DNA from 3 places in the Serratia sp. GW822-FHT06D09 genome. Region 3 is predicted to be linked to each of the others. Evidence: predicted binding sites of a transcription regulator. Region 3 holds the regulator's gene; each other region holds the start of a gene.

Region 1 (5,898 bases), on a different contig from region 3:
GCGTACGGGCTTTGGGCATCCGTGGTTGCGCGGTTTCCATGCCGTTCAAAGAGAGCTGCATCCCTTTCCTCGATGAGCTGGACGCTTCCGCAACGGCGATTGAATCGGTCAATACCATCGTCAATGACGCCGGTTTTTTGCGGGCCTATAACACGGATTATATCGCCATCGCCAAATTGCTGGCCCAGTACCAAATCCCGACAGAAACCGCCTTTGCCCTGCGCGGCAGCGGCGGTATGGCAAAAGCGGTGACCGCGGCACTGCGTGACGCCGGTTTTAAAAATGGCTATATCATCGCCCGTAACCCGCAGGCCGGACAGGCTCTGGCCAGTGCATACGGCTATCAGTGGCAGGCACAAGTCGATGAGCTAAAAGTGGATATGGTGATCAACGTAACGCCAATCGGCATGGCCGGCGGTGCAGAAGCGGAGCAATTGGCTTTCGCGCCCGCGACTGTCGATGCGGCGAAAATCGTCTTCGACGTGGTGGCACTGCCTGCGGAAACCCCGCTGGTCCGTTACGGGCGTGAGCACGGCAAACAGGTGATTACCGGGGCAGAAGTGATTGCGTTGCAGGCGCTGGAACAGTTTGTCCTCTACACCGGCGTACGTCCTACCGATGAGCAAATCGCCCGTGCTGCAGCGCACGCTCGCGGCTGAATATTTTCGAACTCTGGACGTAAAAAAGGGCGCCTGAGCGCCCTTTCAAACTGCTGACAAACCTGTGAAAGGCTAAACCGGTAGGGGTCGAACATGTTCGACCCGATTTAACCCATTGATTATGCTATTGGGCGCAGCATGCAGCGCCCCTACCATTAAACAACAGAGCACTTTGTCAACGGCCTCAAAGGGGCCTGAGCGCCCTTCTAATCCTGGATGATGCCAGCCCGCTACTTGGCGGTGCCTTCCATCCCCACCAGCCCCACTTTCAGGTAGCCGGCTTTACGCAGCGTATCCATTACGCTCATCAGCGTTTCGTAGTCCACGCTCTTATCCGCCTGGAAGAAGATGGTGGTCTCTTTGTTCGCCTGCGTCCGTTGATCCAGCACCGACGTCAGTTGATCTGCACTGACCGCCTGCTCACCAACGTAGAGCTGTTTGTCCGCTTTCACCGACAGGAACACCGGTTTTTCCGGACGCGGCTGAGGTTTGGCGGAGGACGCCGGGAGATCGACACGGATATCTACCGTTGCCAGCGGCGCGGCCACCATAAAGATGATCAACAGCACCAGCATGACGTCGATAAACGGCGTCACGTTGATTTCATGCAGTTCGCCGCTGTCGTCCAGATCTTCATTTAAGCGCATCGCCATAACTCACCCCACCCGCAGTTGGTGGGAATGCTGTGAACGTTTGGCTTCCGCCGTGGCGGCCAGATCCAAATCACGGCCCAGCAACAGCAGAACCTGTGCCGCTACGTCGCCAACCTGAGCGCGGTGACCACTGATCACACGGGCAAAGATGTTATAAATCACCACCGCCGGAATAGCGGCGACCAGGCCCAGCGCGGTAGCCAGCAGCGCTTCTGCGATGCCGGGCGCAACCACGGCCAGGTTGGTGGTTTGTGAGTGCGCGATGCCGATAAAGCTGTTCATGATGCCCCAAACGGTACCGAACAGACCGACAAACGGCGAAATGGCACCGATGGTCGCCAGGAAGCCATTGCCGCGTCCCATGTTACGGCTGTAGCCCGCTACGCGACGCTCCAGACGGAAACCGGTACGTTCCTTGATGCCGTTGTTGTCGTTGGACGCCGCCGACAGCTCCAGTTCGTTTTGCGCATCGTTCAGCAACACGGAGCTGATGCTTTCGTCCGAGAAGCTCTGCGCCAGTTCGGACGCTTCGTCCAGCGAGCGTACGTTGGCCAACGCCAGCTGTTCGCGGCGCAGACGGCGCTTGGCGCGGAACAGTTCGCTGCCCTTGGAGAACAGGATGGTCCAGGTGACGATAGACGCCAGAACCAGGCCGATCATCACGATTTTCACCACGATGTCCGCATGCTGGTACATACCCCAGACGGACAGGTCCATACCGAGGGTTTCCGGCGGCTGGATGGTCGGTTGCGGATTGACCGGAGTGAGGGTTTCAGGCGCTGCCGCGGCAGGCGCGGTGGCTGCCGGAGCCACGCTTTCGGTAACGGCCGGATTAGTCGCCGGTGCCGCATGAGCACTGCCGGCCAGACCTGCCACCAATACCATTGAAGCTAACAGACCACGGCCGAACGCCTGGCCCCATTGCGCCCGGCCCTGACCGAACGATCCTTGATTTAAATTCTTGCCAGCCGTTTTCACGCTGTGCCTCCACCCGTTACCGATCAAAATTGAGGAATAATTCAGCGTGCGATCATATCAAACCAATCAGGGATTGATAGTAGTTCTCATTATTATTTACCAAATAATCGGGAAAATTACTCCTGCGGCGCACTTATGGCTCCCTGGCGAACCCATTCGCCGCCTGTTCGGGCCTATATGCACCCTTTATAGGGCTATTTCGTCACTTTTACCGCACAGGGATGCAACATAGACAGGGGATTTGTCGCATTTTACTGTTACATCCCGGTCTCACCGATAAACTCGCTTGGTTATCGCCGTCAGGCAGAAGGATGGCATGCGAGAGCACGATTGAGCAGAAGATTATAGCCGTTTCTACATTTGGATGTTAAAACGTCTGGATGGCTATAAAGCGTCATGCTAACGTAAGGGCTATTGCAAATGGCCCGTGAAGATCAAGCAAAGGTGAGCCCGCTCCTATGACGTCTAAAAACATCGAAACTACCCTGATTGGCGCCGGGCGCAGCAAGCGCTATACCCAGGGCTCCGTCAACCCCGTCACCCAACGCGCTTCTTCATTGGTATTTGACTCCGTGGCGGCCAAAAAAGAGGCTACCGCCAAACGTGCTCATGGCGAGCTGTTTTACGGCCGACGCGGCACCCTGACCCACTTCGCGTTGCAGGATGCGATGGTCGAGCTGGAGGGCGGCGTAGGCTGCGTGCTCTATCCTTGCGGCGCGGCGGCGGTCTCCAACGCCATTCTGTCCTTTGTCGGCGCAGGCGACCATCTGCTGATGACCGGCTCCGTCTATGAGCCGACGCAGGACTTTTGTACCCATATTCTGAGCCGCATGAATGTGGAAACCACCTATTTCGACCCGCTGATCGGCGCCGATATCGCCGGACTGATTCAACCCAATACCCGTGTGGTGTTCCTTGAATCACCCGGCTCGATCACTATGGAGATCCAGGATATCCCGGCGATGGTGCAGGCGATTCGCGCCGTGGCACCTGAAGTGGTGATCATGATCGATAACACCTGGGCGGCCGGCATCTTGTTCAAGGCGCTGGATTTTGATATCGACATTTCGATTCAGGCTGGCACCAAATATATTATCGGCCATTCCGATTACATGCTCGGCACCGCCGTGGCTAACGAGCGCTGTTGGGACCAACTGCGTGAATACTCTTATTTGATGGGCCAGATGGTAGACGCCGATACCGCTTATATGGCCAGCCGCGGTTTGCGCACCCTGGGCATACGCCTGAAGCAGCACCAGCAGAGCAGCATCGAAGTCGCCCATTGGCTGGCCCAGAGACCAGAGGTGGCGGTGGTCAATCACCCGGCGCTGCCTGGTTGCAAGGGCCACGAGTTTTACCTGCGCGATTTCAACGGCTGCAACGGCCTGTTTTCTTTCGTGCTGAAAAAGCGCCTGAGCGACGTGCAGTTAGCCGAGTTTCTGGATAACTTCAGCCACTTCAGCATGGCCTATTCCTGGGGCGGCTTTGAATCCTTGATCCTGGCTAACCAACCGGAAGAACTGGAAGCCATTCGCCCAGCGGGTGGCATAGACTTCTCCGGCACTCTGGTACGCCTGCATATCGGCCTGGAAAATGTGCAGGATCTGATCGCCGATCTCGCCGCCGGGTTCGACCGAATTGCCAATACGCGCTAACAGAACGCCTGCTTGCATCGGCAACTTTATTCGCCTTGTTTAATGTGTGCTTAAGCTATTAGCGTTACACTAGGCGGGTAACTGTCAGATACGGCCAACACTGTGCCCTGGATACCCTGAAGCCAGGCGCAACCGGTATGCAACAGGATAAATAATGGATGTATTACGAGAGATTGTTCATGCGCTTTGGCAGCAGGACTTCATTGCCCTTGCCGATCCCAGCGTAATTTGGGTGGTTTATGCGGTGCTTTTCACCACTCTATTTTTAGAAAACGGACTACTGCCAGCTTCCTTCTTACCCGGCGACAGCCTGCTGCTGTTATCCGGCGCGCTGATCGCCAAAGGCGTGATGGCCTTTGTGCCAACGCTGATCATTTTGACCGTCGCCGCCAGCCTGGGCTGCTGGCTGAGCTACCTGCAGGGCCGTTGGTTGGGCCATACCAATCTGGTCAAAGGCTGGTTGCTGCAACTGCCCGCTCAGTATCACCAACGTGCACACAACCTGTTTAACCGCCATGGCCTAACGGCGCTGGTCATCGGACGTTTTCTGGGTTTTGTTCGCACCCTGCTGCCCACCATGGCCGGGATTTCTGGCCTGAACAGCACCCGTTTTCAGTTCTTTAACTGGCTAAGCGCGGTGATTTGGGTAGGTGCAGTGGTCGGCCTCGGCTACGCTTTCAGCCAGATCCCTTTGGTTAAACGCTATGAGAGCCAGGTGATGACCGGGCTGATGATCCTGCCGTTGGTGCTGCTGCTGGTTGGCCTGGTGGGCGGCATGTTGGTTATCTGGCGTAAAAAACGCGCCGCCTCTTCCTGATACCCAGACGGGCGGCCATCGTCGCCCTTAAAGCGCTTTTTCAACCAACGCCAGTCTGGGAGGCAGCTTGCTCACCAGCGTATCCACCGCCAATCGAACCTTCAAAGGCAAATGCGGCGTTTGCGGCCAAACCGCGTGAACGTCGAATGACATGCCGGGCCGATTGCGCATCAGCCTGACCAATTCCCCTTTCAACAACGCTTCGCGCACCAGCCAGCAAGGTAACCAGGCGATGCCAAACCCCGCTACCGTGGCATCCGCAATCGCCTGCAGGTCATCCATCTGTAACCCTTTCTTCGGTATCACCTCCTGCTCTTTTCCGCAGGCATCCAGAAGCGTCCAGTTAAGAACCACGCCGGCGCGCATGTAGGTCACCGCATCATGTTGTGCCAGCTGCTCGAGGGTTTTGGGTTCGCCGCTGCGCAACAGATATTCCGGAGCCGCGCACAATGTCATACGGTGGTCGCCAACGCGCCGTGCCACCAACCCACTGCTACTGACCAGCGTACCGTTGCGGATCGCCAGGTCAAAACCGTCCTCAATCAAATCCACCACGCGGTCGTTGAATGACAGCTCCAGCTCCAGCCCAGGATGCTCACGCGCCATACTGGTCAACAGCGGCGCAATGCACATGCGGCCAAACAGCACCGGCATCGACACCCTCAGCCTGCCGTTGACCTGCTGCTTCCCCGACTCCAGCAGCATTTCTGCGGTACGTATCTCTTCCAGTGCCCGCAGACAACGTTCGTAAAACAGCGCACCGTCGTCGGTCAGGCTCAGGCTGCGGGTCGTGCGATGAAACAAGCGAACGGCCAACCGTTGCTCCAGGCGGGCGATGGTTTTCCCCACCGCCGAACGCGAAAGGTGTAGCCGGCTGGCCGCCAGCGCAAAACTGCCTGCCTCCACCGCGGTGACAAATACCGAAATGCCGTTCAATCGATCGCTCATGATTTGTAGCCCTGAAAGAAACAATCAAAGGAAATCTTATCGCCACTGGCGAACTTCTATCAACGATATTATCAGCAGGTCTGTTTATCGCTGACTTTGGAGTCAATCATGGCCGAAACAATGCAACGCTGGACAATGGACGCCCTGGGGCGCCAACACCTGCAACTGAACGAAAGCGTCATACCGCA
Region 2 (5,898 bases), on a different contig from region 3:
TCTGGTGCTGTTCTATTAAGCGGAAGCATTGCCCGGCATCCGGATCGCTGGCGAACACCACCAGCCCACCACCATAAAACACGCCCAACACGCCAGGCGAGCTCATCGGATAGTTGTGTGCTACCGGCAGTGCGCACAGATAACGGGTTTCGTCATCAAAATGACAAATCTCCACGCTGCGGCGAATGCTGTAGTAGTAGTCGTTGTGGGTACGTGGGATCAGCTTCGGCGTGCCGGTACTGCCACCGGAAAGTTGGAAGAACGCTACCTGATCGGCCGCGGTTGGCGCAGCCACGAAATCGCCGCAATCCTCTTCCAGCCAGCTCGCCAGCGACTGCTCACCCTGTTCCTCACTGCGCAAAGCGACCAGGCGCAATGAAGGATGTTCAGCGCGAAACGTCGTCAGGAATTCGTCGTTACCGAACAGGCCATGCTGACGATCGGCAATCAGCAACGCCGGTTTGATCTGCGCCGCATAGGCGTTCAGCTCATTGCGTTGGTGGCTAAACAGCGCATTCACCGGCACCACGCCAATTTTCAACAGCGCAAAGAAAGTCACGTAGAACTCGACCACGTTACCCAACTGCACCAGCGCGGTATCACCGCTGTGAATGCCCCGACGCAGCAAGGCCGCAGCCAGCCGATCGGAGAGTTGATTAAGCTGGCGATAGCTCAGGCTGCGTTGCGGGTCGATCAGCGCGATGGCGTCATTTTTAGCCTGGCGGGTGATGATGTCGGTCAATGGCCGGTCGGTCCAATATCCCCGTTCGCGATAGCGACGGGCTAGTGCCTCAGGCCAGGGAGTAAAAGCAATGCTCATGGAAATGTCTATCCTTGGTTCAGGCCAAACGCCCGCGAAATGGTACTGAGTTTGGTGCCGGTTTCGTGCCATTCAGATTCCGGCGAAGAGTCTTGCACAATGCCGGCTCCGGCAAAGAGTCGCACCTGGTTACCCTGCACCGTGCCGCAGCGGATGGTCACTACCCACTCCCCGTTGCCTTCGGCATCACACCAGCCGACGATGCCGCCAAACAGGCCGCGATCAAAAGGCTCCAGTTGCTTGATCACCTGATGCGCCAGCGCCGTTGGCGTACCGCACAGCGCCGGTGTCGGATGCAGCAGGCAGGCCAACGACAACGCGTTTTCCGCCCGGCTGGCGGCCTCGCCGTCGATTGGCGTAGACAAGTGCCACAGCGTGGTGGTGCTCAATAATTCAGGCGAGGTGGGAATGTTCAAATAACTGCAGCGATCGGCCAGCACCTGCCGCATACCTTCGGTAACAAACTGGTGCTCGTAGAGATCTTTCTCGGAAACCAACAGCTGTTGGCTGACTTCACGATCCCGCTGCGGGTCGGCGTCACGGCGGGCGGAGCCTGCCAGCGGGTTGGAATAAAATTGTGCGCCGGATTTACGCAGCAGCAGTTCAGGGCTGGCGCCCAGCAATGCTCCTTGTTCCAACGGCACATGGAAATGGAAGCCATGCGGGTTTTGCGCGATGATACGCGCCATCAATACCTGACTGTCTACCGGTTCGCGTGTTTCAATCTCCAACAGGCGTGACAGCACCACTTTATCCAGTTGGTCGCCACGGGTTGCTTCCACCGCATCTGCCACCATCTGCATGAAAGGCTGTTGTGCCGGCACTTCATTTTGGCTGATAATTTCCGGTAGGGCTTCCTGTGGTGAGGTTACGCCAGCCAAAAAGGCATCGCGCTCAAACCACTGGGTGTGCTGGGGAATAAAAAGCGCAGAGGGTTGATGAGTATCGAACGGGATCGCGCCGCACAGGACCGGGTTTTTCACCCCCGCCAGTTTGGCTTCGGCAAAAGCATGCCGTACCGCCTGCTGGAACTCGCCGTTAAGCTGATCCCCGCCCTGGGCCGGCAGCGTGATTTTGGCGAAGCAGCCCTGGGTGCTCAGGCTACGGAAAGGAGAGGTAAAGAAAAAGCCGGAGGTCGGCGACACGCCTGCTACGGACGACTCGCTCTCCTTGCTGTGCGGCTTCTTCTGCCCGGTACCCTTTACTGTCACGCTCATCGGTTCTCCCTTTCGTATCATGAACAATAACCTGTATAATAATGATTATCATTTGTATTGAATCGCGTTAAATTACCCTCGTGAATATGCTATGTCAATAAATGTAAACAGTTCTTCTATTCATTATCGTGCTATAAAACCAGCAGTTTTAATTATATAAATGATAAGTATTACTATTTAAATTCTAAGGAATGCTTTATGAAGAAGAACCTGTTCTTCGGCTTCGCACTGTTTGGCATGTTAGCCATGGGTGCAGCCCATGCCACAGAGGCCGGTTGGCCGCGTAAAATCGAAACTTCACACGGCGTAGTCACCCTGCAGCAGCCCCCTACCCGCATCGTTTCCACCAGCGTAACCGTCACCGGCACCCTGCTGGCGATTGATGCGCCAGTGATCGCCAGCGGCGCCACCACGCCCGGCAGCCGTCTCGCGGACTCACAAGGTTTCTTCCACCAATGGAGCGCTATCGCAACGCAGCGCGGCGTAAAGCGCCTGTACATTGGTGAACCCAACGCAGAAGCCATTGCCGGTGAAGCGCCCGACCTGATCATCATCTCCGCTACCGGTGCCGACTCCGCCGTACGCCTGTACGATCAGCTGTCCGCCATTGCCCCGGTGCTGGTGGTCAATTACGACGACAAAAGCTGGCAGGCGCTGGCGATAGAGCTGGGCCAGGCCACCGGGCACGAAGCCGATGCGCAAAAAATCGTTGATGATTTCGATAGCCGGGAAAAGTCACTCAAACAACGTATGACGCTGCCGGAACAACCGACCTCCGCTCTGGTCTTCAGCGCCGACGGCAAGTCAGCCAACCTGTGGACCGCCGAATCTTCCCAGGGGCAAATGCTCAAGCAGCTGGGTTTCACCCTGGCGGTTCCGTCTGACAAGCTGAACAACAGCCGCAGCATGGGTATGCGAAAGGACATCATTCAGCTCGCCGGGGAAAACCTGGCGGAAGGGCTGAACGGCCAGACGCTGATGCTGTTTGCCAACAACGAAAGCGATGCGCAGCGGCTGATGGCCAATCCTTTCCTCGCTCACCTGCCGGCGGTGCAGCATAAGCGGGTTTATGCGCTGGGCAATGACACCTTCCGACTGGATTACTACAGCGCCAGCAACCTGCTGACGCTGTTGGAAAAACAGTTTATTTCTCAGTAGATCCCGCGGCGGGCTGGAGATCGCTTTCCTGCCCGCCAAGGCTCACCTGACGCAGACCTTTCATCGCGAACGCCAGTACCACACCCAGTACCGCCACGCCAAAACCGAAGCTGGTTGAAGTCATGGCCGGCAACATAAACGCCCCCATCGCCCCCAGCAGCAGGGCACCCAATGCGTCCCCCACCACGTTTTGCGCCGTCCACAGGCCATTAATGCGCCCCAGGAAAGCATCCGGCGTCAGGTTCTGAATCAGCCCGTACTGCAGTAATGAGTTCAATGCGCTCAGGTAGCCAAACACCACCAGGAAGAACAGTGCCAGACCGTACCAGGGCATCAGGCCGAACAGGCCGATAGCGACAAACGCGCCAATCGCCGTCATCAGCATCATCCAGCCCGGCCGCGCCACGTGCGCCACCCGGCCACTGGTAAAGGCGCCAATTGCCGCGCCCAGCGGCACGGCGGAATACATAAAGCCCAGCTGCGCCGCACTGACCTGCCACATGCCGGACATCGCCGGGTACAGCACTCGCACCGCGCTGGCCATGGTCAGCAACGCGCCGATCAGCGCCACCATGCCAATCACCCGGTTACGAAACAGGAAGCCAAATCCGCCGGCCAGTGCGCGCAGCGGATGCTCACGCGGCTGAGGGGGTGGCAACAGCTGTGGCAGCTGCAATAAAGGGATCAACGTCAGCAAGGTGCCGAAGGCCGCCAAAGCGTAGTTCCAGGTCACGCCGGCGTTGGCAATCACCAACCCGCCGATCGCCGGGGAAAGAATGGAGCCAAAACGCACCGTCAGCATGCTGATGGCACCGGCCTGAACGATATTTTCACGCCCAACCAGCGCAGGTGTCGCCGCCAGCAACGCCGTCACGCCTACCGCCCCGAAGAACCCGTCCCAAACCGCCAGCAGATAAATCAGCGTTAATGACGGCGCAGGTAAAGCGGCATTTAAACAAAGACCGATAAACCCAATACCGCAGGTGGAACGGGCAAAGAGGATCAGACGGCGGCGCTCGTAGCGGTCAGCCAGTACGCCCCCCATCAGCAAACCGGCAAACATGCCGCTGCCGGCCAGCGTCACGGACAACCCGACCAGCAGCGTCGACCCGGTCAGGGCCTGGATCTGCACCGGGATGGCAATGGCCATCAGCCCGAGCGCCAGAATGGAAATAAAACGCGCGCAGAACACAGCGCGAAAGGCGCTATTGGTCTTAAGCAGGCCAAAATCAAGCAAAATAGAGGGCTTACTCATTAGCTTTCTCACCACAACTAAAGAAAAGGGGCAGCGTCTGTGCTGCAATAGCGAAGGGACTCATGGTACCATAGATGAAAACAATCAATAATGATAATAAATATCATTCATATTCAATCAAATAATGGATTGTTATGTTACGGATTACACGCAATTGCACACCGTCCATTCCGCTGTCCAGGGATCGTCTTGCGGGTGGCACTCCCCGCTCATTTCGTCGCAAGCTGCTTGGCTTGCTGATTGCCGTTTGCGCCCTGTTGGTCGTCATGCTGCTCAGCCTGTCGCTCGGTGCCAAATCTATCCCCTTCGACACGGTTATCCAGGCGCTCAACGGCCAATGTAGCGGCGCCGACTGCACCATCATTACCAACGCCAGGCTGCCGCGCACGCTGATCGGCGTGCTCGCGGGTATCGCCCTGGGCCTGTCCGGCGTGCTGATGCAAACCCTCACCCGCAATCCGCTGGCCGACCCCGGCATTCTCGGCGTTAACGCCGGCGCGGGGTTTGCCGTGGTATTGGGCATCACTTTCTTTGGTGCCGCTCACGTCGGCGAATATCTGTGGTTCGCCTTTGCCGGCGCGATGTTTGCCGCCCTGCTGGTGGCGCTGATCGGCGCATTGGGCGGCAGCAGCCTGAACCCGGTTCGCCTGACGCTGGCCGGCGTCGCGCTGGCGGCGGTGCTGGAAGGCATGACATCCGGCATTTCCCTGTTGAACCCGCTGGTGTTCGATCAGCTGCGTTTTTGGCAGGCCGGTTCGCTGGATATTCAAAATATGCAGGTGGTGCGCACCGTTGCCCTGCCGATCCTGCTGGGCACAGCAATCACGCTGTGGATGAGCAAATCGCTGAACAGCCTGAGTATGGGCAATGAGTTAGCCACCGCGCTGGGCACCGGCATCGTCCGCACCCAGTTGCTGGGGTTGCTGGCGATCACATTGCTGTGCGGTGGCGCCACCGCCGCCGTTGGTCCGATAGCCTTTGTCGGGCTGATGATGCCGCACATTGCCCGGCGACTGGCCGGCTCCGAGTTGCACTGGATGCTGCCGTGGACCTTGGTATTGACCCCTATCCTGCTGCTGAGCGCCGATCTGATCGGCCGCTTCCTGGTCGCCGGTGAACTGCGCGTTTCCATCGTCACCGCGCTTATTGGCGCACCGCTGCTGATCATGCTGGTGCGCCAACGCCATATGTTCAGGAGGCAGCGCTAATGTCGATGTCCGCAGCCCGTCTGATGGCCAACCACAAGATGCGTGCCTTGTCGCGCCCGGCGCTAACCGCGCTGCTGCTGTTGCTTGCCGCTCTGGCACTGGCGATTTATGCCCTGGGTTCCGGCGCTTTGTCGCTCAGCGCTCTGCAGGTGATTGACGCCTTACGCGGTGAAGGCCCGGCCAACCTGGCGGTGATCGTTACCCAGTGGCGTTTGCCTCGCGTGATAATGGCGCTGTTGT
Region 3 (5,898 bases):
CAGATCCAGCTTGTAATGCTCGGCGATACGCTGCCAGTAGGCGATGCCGGAACCGCCGAGCGGATCGACGCCCAGCTTCAGGCCGGCACGCTGAATCGCAGGCATATCAACCACGTCCACCAGCCCTTCAACATATGGCTGCACCAGGTCCTGCGCATGCACACGGCCGCTGGCCCAGGCCTTATCCAGCGATTGACGCTGAACGCCTTTCAACTGCAGAGACAGCAGTTCATTGGCGCGCTTTTCAATCACCGAGGTCAGATTGGTGTCCGCCGGGCCGCCGTTGGTCGGGTTATATTTGATGCCGCCATCTTCAGGCGGATTGTGGGACGGGGTGATCACGATGCCATCGGCCAATGCCCCACCGTTACGGTTGTGGCACAGGATGGCATGGGAGACCGCAGGCGTTGGCGTGAAGCCATTATTTTCCTGCACGATCACATCAACGCCGTTGGCGCTCAACACTTCCAGCACTGAAATGAAGGCAGGCTCCGACAACGCATGGGTGTCTTTACCCACGTAGCATGGACCGGTCACGCCCTGCTGATGACGCACTTCGGCAATCGCCTGCGCGATCGCGAGAATGTGGGCTTCGTTAAAGCTGTGGCGCAGCGCACTGCCGCGATGGCCTGAAGTCCCGAACTTGACCGCGTGTGCGGCGTTGCCCGCTTCAGGTTGCAGTACATAGTACTGCGACGTCAGCTGGGCTACGTTGATCAAATCGCTTTGCTGAGCCGGCTGCCCGGCACGTGGGTTATTCGCCATCGACATATCTCCCTAATCCCTGTCCTGCGGCCTGGCAATATGTCGCTCACGGCCACCATGACGGGCTGTTCGCTAAATTAGATAGTGCCGCAAACTTTTTCAGTCAGTTCCGTCGGGAACTGCATAGCCTGCATGATGTGTTCAACCATGCTGCGTTTGCGACCGGTATTGGTATTGGTGATCACCCAGTAAGGCGTGCCCGGAACGTGCTTTGGCTTGGTGTGCGTTCCGTTCGCCAACAGGGTTTGCTGATCGCCGGCAAAATAGGTACGGGTACGGCCATGTAACGCATCGGTGGCGCTGGCAAAGCCGGCCGCATCGAGGGTATACAGGGTGGAAAGTACCAGCATAAAACGGTTCACCGCTTTGCTCTGTTCGGCGTACTCGTCCGACAACAACAGTTCACGCACGGCACGTACGCGATCGCGCGGGCGCGATGCGGCAACGATTTTTTCCTGTTCTGCGCTCTGTGCGCTGGCGGCCGGCGCTGCACGTAACGGCTGGCCTGCGGTAAATTTCAACATACGGCGCAAAATATCGGACGCGCTCTCACCAATATGTTGCGTGTGGCTGGCAATATAGCGGTAGAGCTCTTCGTCGACTTCAATAGTTTTCATCTTTATCCAGTACTGTTTTTTTCTACTTAGAACCTGAAGCCAGATCCGGCATTCAAGCCATGGGATTATAAGGTTAAAAGCGCAGAGGCGAACATAACAATGTGCCCCAATACGGCAAAAGCAGACTAATACCTATAGCCCGCCGGACACCGGCGCTGCCAAACCTGCACCTTACCATGAAAAATCCACGTTTTATCCTATGGATTTTAAGTTGCAGCAAGTACAGCGAACAACCCTGCCGCTTGAAAGGCGACGGGTTTATTCATCGAGTGTTTTAATCATGATAACCTAATCTGAATCTCTCTCAGTATGAACTTCGCCATGAAATTACATTATCAACTGCTGGCCACCGAGTCCGATGCATTGCCGGTGATCCTGATCCACGGGCTGTTTGGCAATTTGGACAACCTGGGCGTGCTGGCGCGCGACCTGAACCAGCAGCACAGCGTAGTTAAAGTCGATCTGCGCAACCACGGCCTGTCACCGCGTTCTGAGGTCATGACCTACCCGGAGATGGCGCAGGATCTGCTGACGTTGCTGGACGATTTGCAGTTGGAAAAAGTGATTGTCATTGGCCACTCGATGGGCGGCAAAGCGGCCATGGCGCTGACGGCAATCGCCCCGCAGCGCGTGGAGAAGCTGATCATCATTGACGTTGCGCCGGTGGACTATCAAACGCGCCGCCACGACGAAATTTTTGTCGCGTTGCAGGCGGTAAGCGCCGCAGGCATTACCCAACGCCAGCAGGCGGCGGAATTGATGCGCGGCTACCTGAAAGAGGAAGGCGTGATCCAGTTCCTGCTGAAATCCTTCCACCAAGGCGAATGGCGTTTCAATCTGCCGGTGCTGATCGAAGAGTACGAGAACATCACCGGCTGGCAGGAAGTGCCGGCCTGGCCTCACCCGACGCTGTTTATCCGCGGCGGCCTGTCGCCTTACGTGCAGGACAGCTATCGCGAAGATATTGCCCGTCAATTCCCGCAGGCTCGCGCTCACGTCGTTGCCGGTACCGGACATTGGGTTCATGCGGAAAAACCGGAGGCGGTGTTGCGCGCCATTCACCGCTTTCTCGGCGAAGCCTGAGTCGCGCCAGGCCCAACAAATGGGCCGTTTCCCTCCCAAAGTCACCATCTGATGAAAAAACGCGCTAAAGATAACGGCTTAGCGCGTTTTCGGCTCAGTTAAGCATTGTCGTCGCTCTACCTGCTGGGGTAATATGGCGCGCTATAATTTTACCGCCGTGCCGAGCGTGTTCGCTAACGTCAGGCTGGGGTGAATTTGGGTTAGGGTTTATTGGCCCGAAGTGTGTTAACCGAACCGTCCGGAAGCGTGTAAGCGCTTTTTGATGCAAACTCCCTTGCAGTACCGCTACCTATGGCAAAAGAACAAACGGATCGCACGACGCTGGATCTGTTCGCAGATGAACGCCGTCCGGGGCGCCCGAAAACCAACCCGCTATCCCGAGATGAACAGCTTAGAATCAATAAGCGTAATCAGCTTCGACGCGATAAAGTCCGTGGCTTACGGCGTGTGGAACTGAAGATCAACGCGGATGCGGTGGACGCCCTGAACAAACTGGCGGAACAGCGTAATATCAGCCGCAGCGAGCTTATTGAGCAAATGCTGCTGGCACAACTGGCGGACGAGCAGCCAGAACATTGATCATTGCAGCCGCACATGCGGCGCGGCGTTAAGGATGACGCCCGATCAACACCGCTTTATTCCACCCGGCATCGCATTAAAGTGATAAATACCCGGGGTAAATTTCTGGCATGATACGCACTTACCGGTAAGAGATAATCTCTTGCCATGGCATCATTTTAATCGGTGTTATCGTAGTCTACGCTAACATCGTGAATGCAATTTATTGAATTTAAAGGTTATACGCGATATGGCTAATGTAGGCATTTTCTTTGGCAGCGACACTGGCAATACCGAAAACATTGCCAAGATGATCCAGAAAATTCTTCAGCAGCAGTTTGGTAAAGAGGTGGCTGAAATTCATGACATCGCCAAAAGCAGCAAAGAAGATCTGGAAGCTTTCGATATCCTGCTGCTCGGTATCCCAACCTGGTACTACGGCGAAGCGCAGTGCGACTGGGACGATTTCTTCCCAACGCTGGAAGAAATTGACTTCAACGGCAAGCTGGTTGCGCTGTTCGGCTGTGGCGATCAGGAAGACTACGCAGAGTATTTCTGTGATGCGATGGGTACCATTCGCGACATCATTGAACCGCGTGGCGCCGCGATCGTAGGCCACTGGCCGACCAAGGGTTACCACTTTGAAGCGTCCAAAGGCTTGGCCAACGACAGCCATTTCATCGGCCTGGCCATTGACGAAGATCGCCAACCTGAGCTGACCAACGAACGTGTTGAAGGCTGGGTAAAACAAATCGTCGAAGAGCTAAGCCTGGCCGAAATCGTCGGGTAACGCCAAAGGTTGAACAAAAGCCCTGCAAAGTGCATAGTGTGCCGGCAGGGCCATCATTGGCAGTACAAATTACTGCAATAGAAGCTACAGATTTGTAACTTCCCACACCATCAAGGTAGACTGAGTTTCCGGTTTATCCCATTCATCAAGACGTTGCATGTATAACATGCAATTGTGCAATTATAGCTTTGTTAACAACCGGCGGTTTCCATTTAGAGCAACCGGTTCTATAATGAGACGCAATTAACTCTTTGTGCCGACCGATGCCAAAGGCGAGAACGCCTCAACTTGATTAGCATAGTAACAGGACTGAATCCGCATGACTGACAACAACACCGCATTGAAGAAGGCCGGCTTAAAAGTCACGCTTCCGCGACTCAAAATCCTGGAAGTACTGCAAAATCCGGAATGCCATCACGTCAGTGCGGAAGATCTGTACAAAAAACTGATAGATATGGGCGAAGAAATTGGCCTGGCTACGGTTTACCGCGTACTGAACCAATTTGATGATGCCGGCATTGTGACCCGTCACAACTTCGAAGGCGGCAAGTCCGTGTTCGAATTGACCCAGCAACATCACCACGATCACCTGATTTGCCTGGATTGCGGCAAAGTGATCGAATTCAGCGATGAGTCTATCGAAGTGCGTCAGCGTGATATCGCCAAACAACACGGCATCAAGCTCACCAACCACAGCCTGTACCTGTACGGCCACTGTGAAACAGGTGACTGCCGCGAAGACGACACCCTGCACGACAAAAAATAATGTCCTAACCGGCATTGAAAACCGCCTTAACGGCGGTTTTTTTGTGCCTGCGATAATAGGATAAAAAATCCCCGGACAGGCCGGGGAAAGTTCACAGCGTTAAATACAACAATTGCAGCGGCACTTCTCTACAGCACTTCTCTCGCTTCCCACTTACACTCACAGCACTCCCCCACCCGCCGACACGCGGATGAGCAAACCTCTTCACAGCTCATACTCAAGAAACAGCAACCGATCAAAAAACAGCGACCAGGCGTGATCGAATACACCTCGAACACGGAACCCCTTGTTCAGATAGATTTGGCTGGCATCACTGCGTTGCCATACGCACAGCACGATATTTTTCGCCTGGTGCTGTTGTGCTCGCTGCCTTATCTGCGCAAACAGCTGGTTAAAATGCCCTAGCCCGCGGAATTGGCTCTCAATCGCCAGACTGCAGATGAAATAGTCATCCTCAGTGCACTGGCTTTGGACAAAGCTGTCATAAGCCTCATCAAGCGGCCTTATTTCATCGCGATAATGATAATCCGCTTCTATGCCATACAGCTCGCTAATGGTGGCCGCATTAAAAAAACCGACAAACTCTCCACGCCGATCGTAAGCTACCGTGATCAGCCCCAGATAAGGCTCAATATTTTGCGCCTGCTGTAATGACACCAGATCCAGCCCGGCTCGATTGCCAACAGAACAGTACTCAAGGTAGCTGGTACTGAAAATCAGCTTCGCCATACGGGTTTTATCTGTTTCACTCGCCTGGTGTCCAGGCAGAAAATGCAATGCCCCACCCGGCTCCGGCAAAACCGCCCCCCCTACCCCAGCGGTCGGACACCAGTAATTACCCGCCGTAATCTGCCGCCGGTTATCGGCGATCAGGTACTCGCCAAATAGCTGGTTTACCCGATCAAGCGTGCGGTCATGGGAAAGTACGGAATAATAGTGGTAATGGTCAATATCGGAACGGATCTGCGCTGGATAGGCCATACGCGGCACTTCATCAACGGTAAATATTTCCGCATAACGTGCCAGATCCAGCGGCTGCTCAAGCTGCCAGTCCACCTGCTCCAGCCGGCTGACGCATTGCCGGTAGCTGTGTTGCTCTTCCTGCGACAGCGGTAGTCGTTCATTGGTGATCACATCCTCCAGCAGACGCATTCCGCGAATACCGCAGGTGACGGCCTGTGGGTGCGCATCATAATGGACGCCATAATCCTGGCAGAAGCGATCGTGACTGAGGAAAGAGCGGCCTATGTGGCGACTCCACAGCTGATAAAAGGGATCAAACAGTTTGCGTTCATAATCCGAATTCTTGTCCGGGACTT

What was found. Region 3 encodes Fur, which represses iron uptake genes when iron is present. Its sites were predicted from a motif close to ATAATAATGAGAACNACTATCAA; they were not measured.
Region 1: the regulator Fur is predicted to act here: its motif matches at 2,364-2,386, upstream of exbB (tol-pal system-associated acyl-CoA thioesterase).
Region 2: the regulator Fur is predicted to act here: its motif matches at 2,073-2,095, upstream of AC1RKG_RS19665 (isochorismate synthase).

Annotation. Positions count from the first base shown of each region.
Region 1 is NZ_JBXALO010000004.1:333,519-339,416, reverse strand. It holds gene AC1RKG_RS12525 (shikimate 5-dehydrogenase) at 1-659, shown strand, start outside; gene exbD (TonB system transport protein ExbD) at 890-1,312, opposite strand; gene exbB (tol-pal system-associated acyl-CoA thioesterase) at 1,316-2,290, opposite strand; gene metC (cystathionine beta-lyase) at 2,749-3,945, shown strand; gene AC1RKG_RS12505 (DedA family protein) at 4,100-4,762, shown strand; gene AC1RKG_RS12500 (LysR family transcriptional regulator) at 4,790-5,710, opposite strand; gene AC1RKG_RS12495 (zinc-dependent alcohol dehydrogenase family protein) at 5,819-5,898, shown strand, end outside.
Region 2 is NZ_JBXALO010000009.1:64,368-70,265, reverse strand. It holds gene AC1RKG_RS19670 ((2,3-dihydroxybenzoyl)adenylate synthase) at 1-820, opposite strand, end outside; gene AC1RKG_RS19665 (isochorismate synthase) at 829-2,037, opposite strand; gene fepB (Fe2+-enterobactin ABC transporter substrate-binding protein) at 2,236-3,195, shown strand; gene entS (enterobactin transporter EntS) at 3,182-4,450, opposite strand; gene fepD (Fe(3+)-siderophore ABC transporter permease) at 4,585-5,658, shown strand; gene fepG (iron-enterobactin ABC transporter permease) at 5,658-5,898, shown strand, end outside.
Region 3 is NZ_JBXALO010000005.1:43,168-49,065, forward strand. It holds gene pgm (phosphoglucomutase (alpha-D-glucose-1,6-bisphosphate-dependent)) at 1-765, opposite strand, end outside; gene seqA (replication initiation negative regulator SeqA) at 843-1,382, opposite strand; gene ybfF (esterase) at 1,692-2,465, shown strand; gene ybfE (LexA regulated protein) at 2,757-3,044, shown strand; gene fldA (flavodoxin FldA) at 3,274-3,813, shown strand; gene fur (ferric iron uptake transcriptional regulator) at 4,133-4,579, shown strand; gene AC1RKG_RS13475 (glycosyltransferase) at 4,784-5,898, opposite strand, start outside.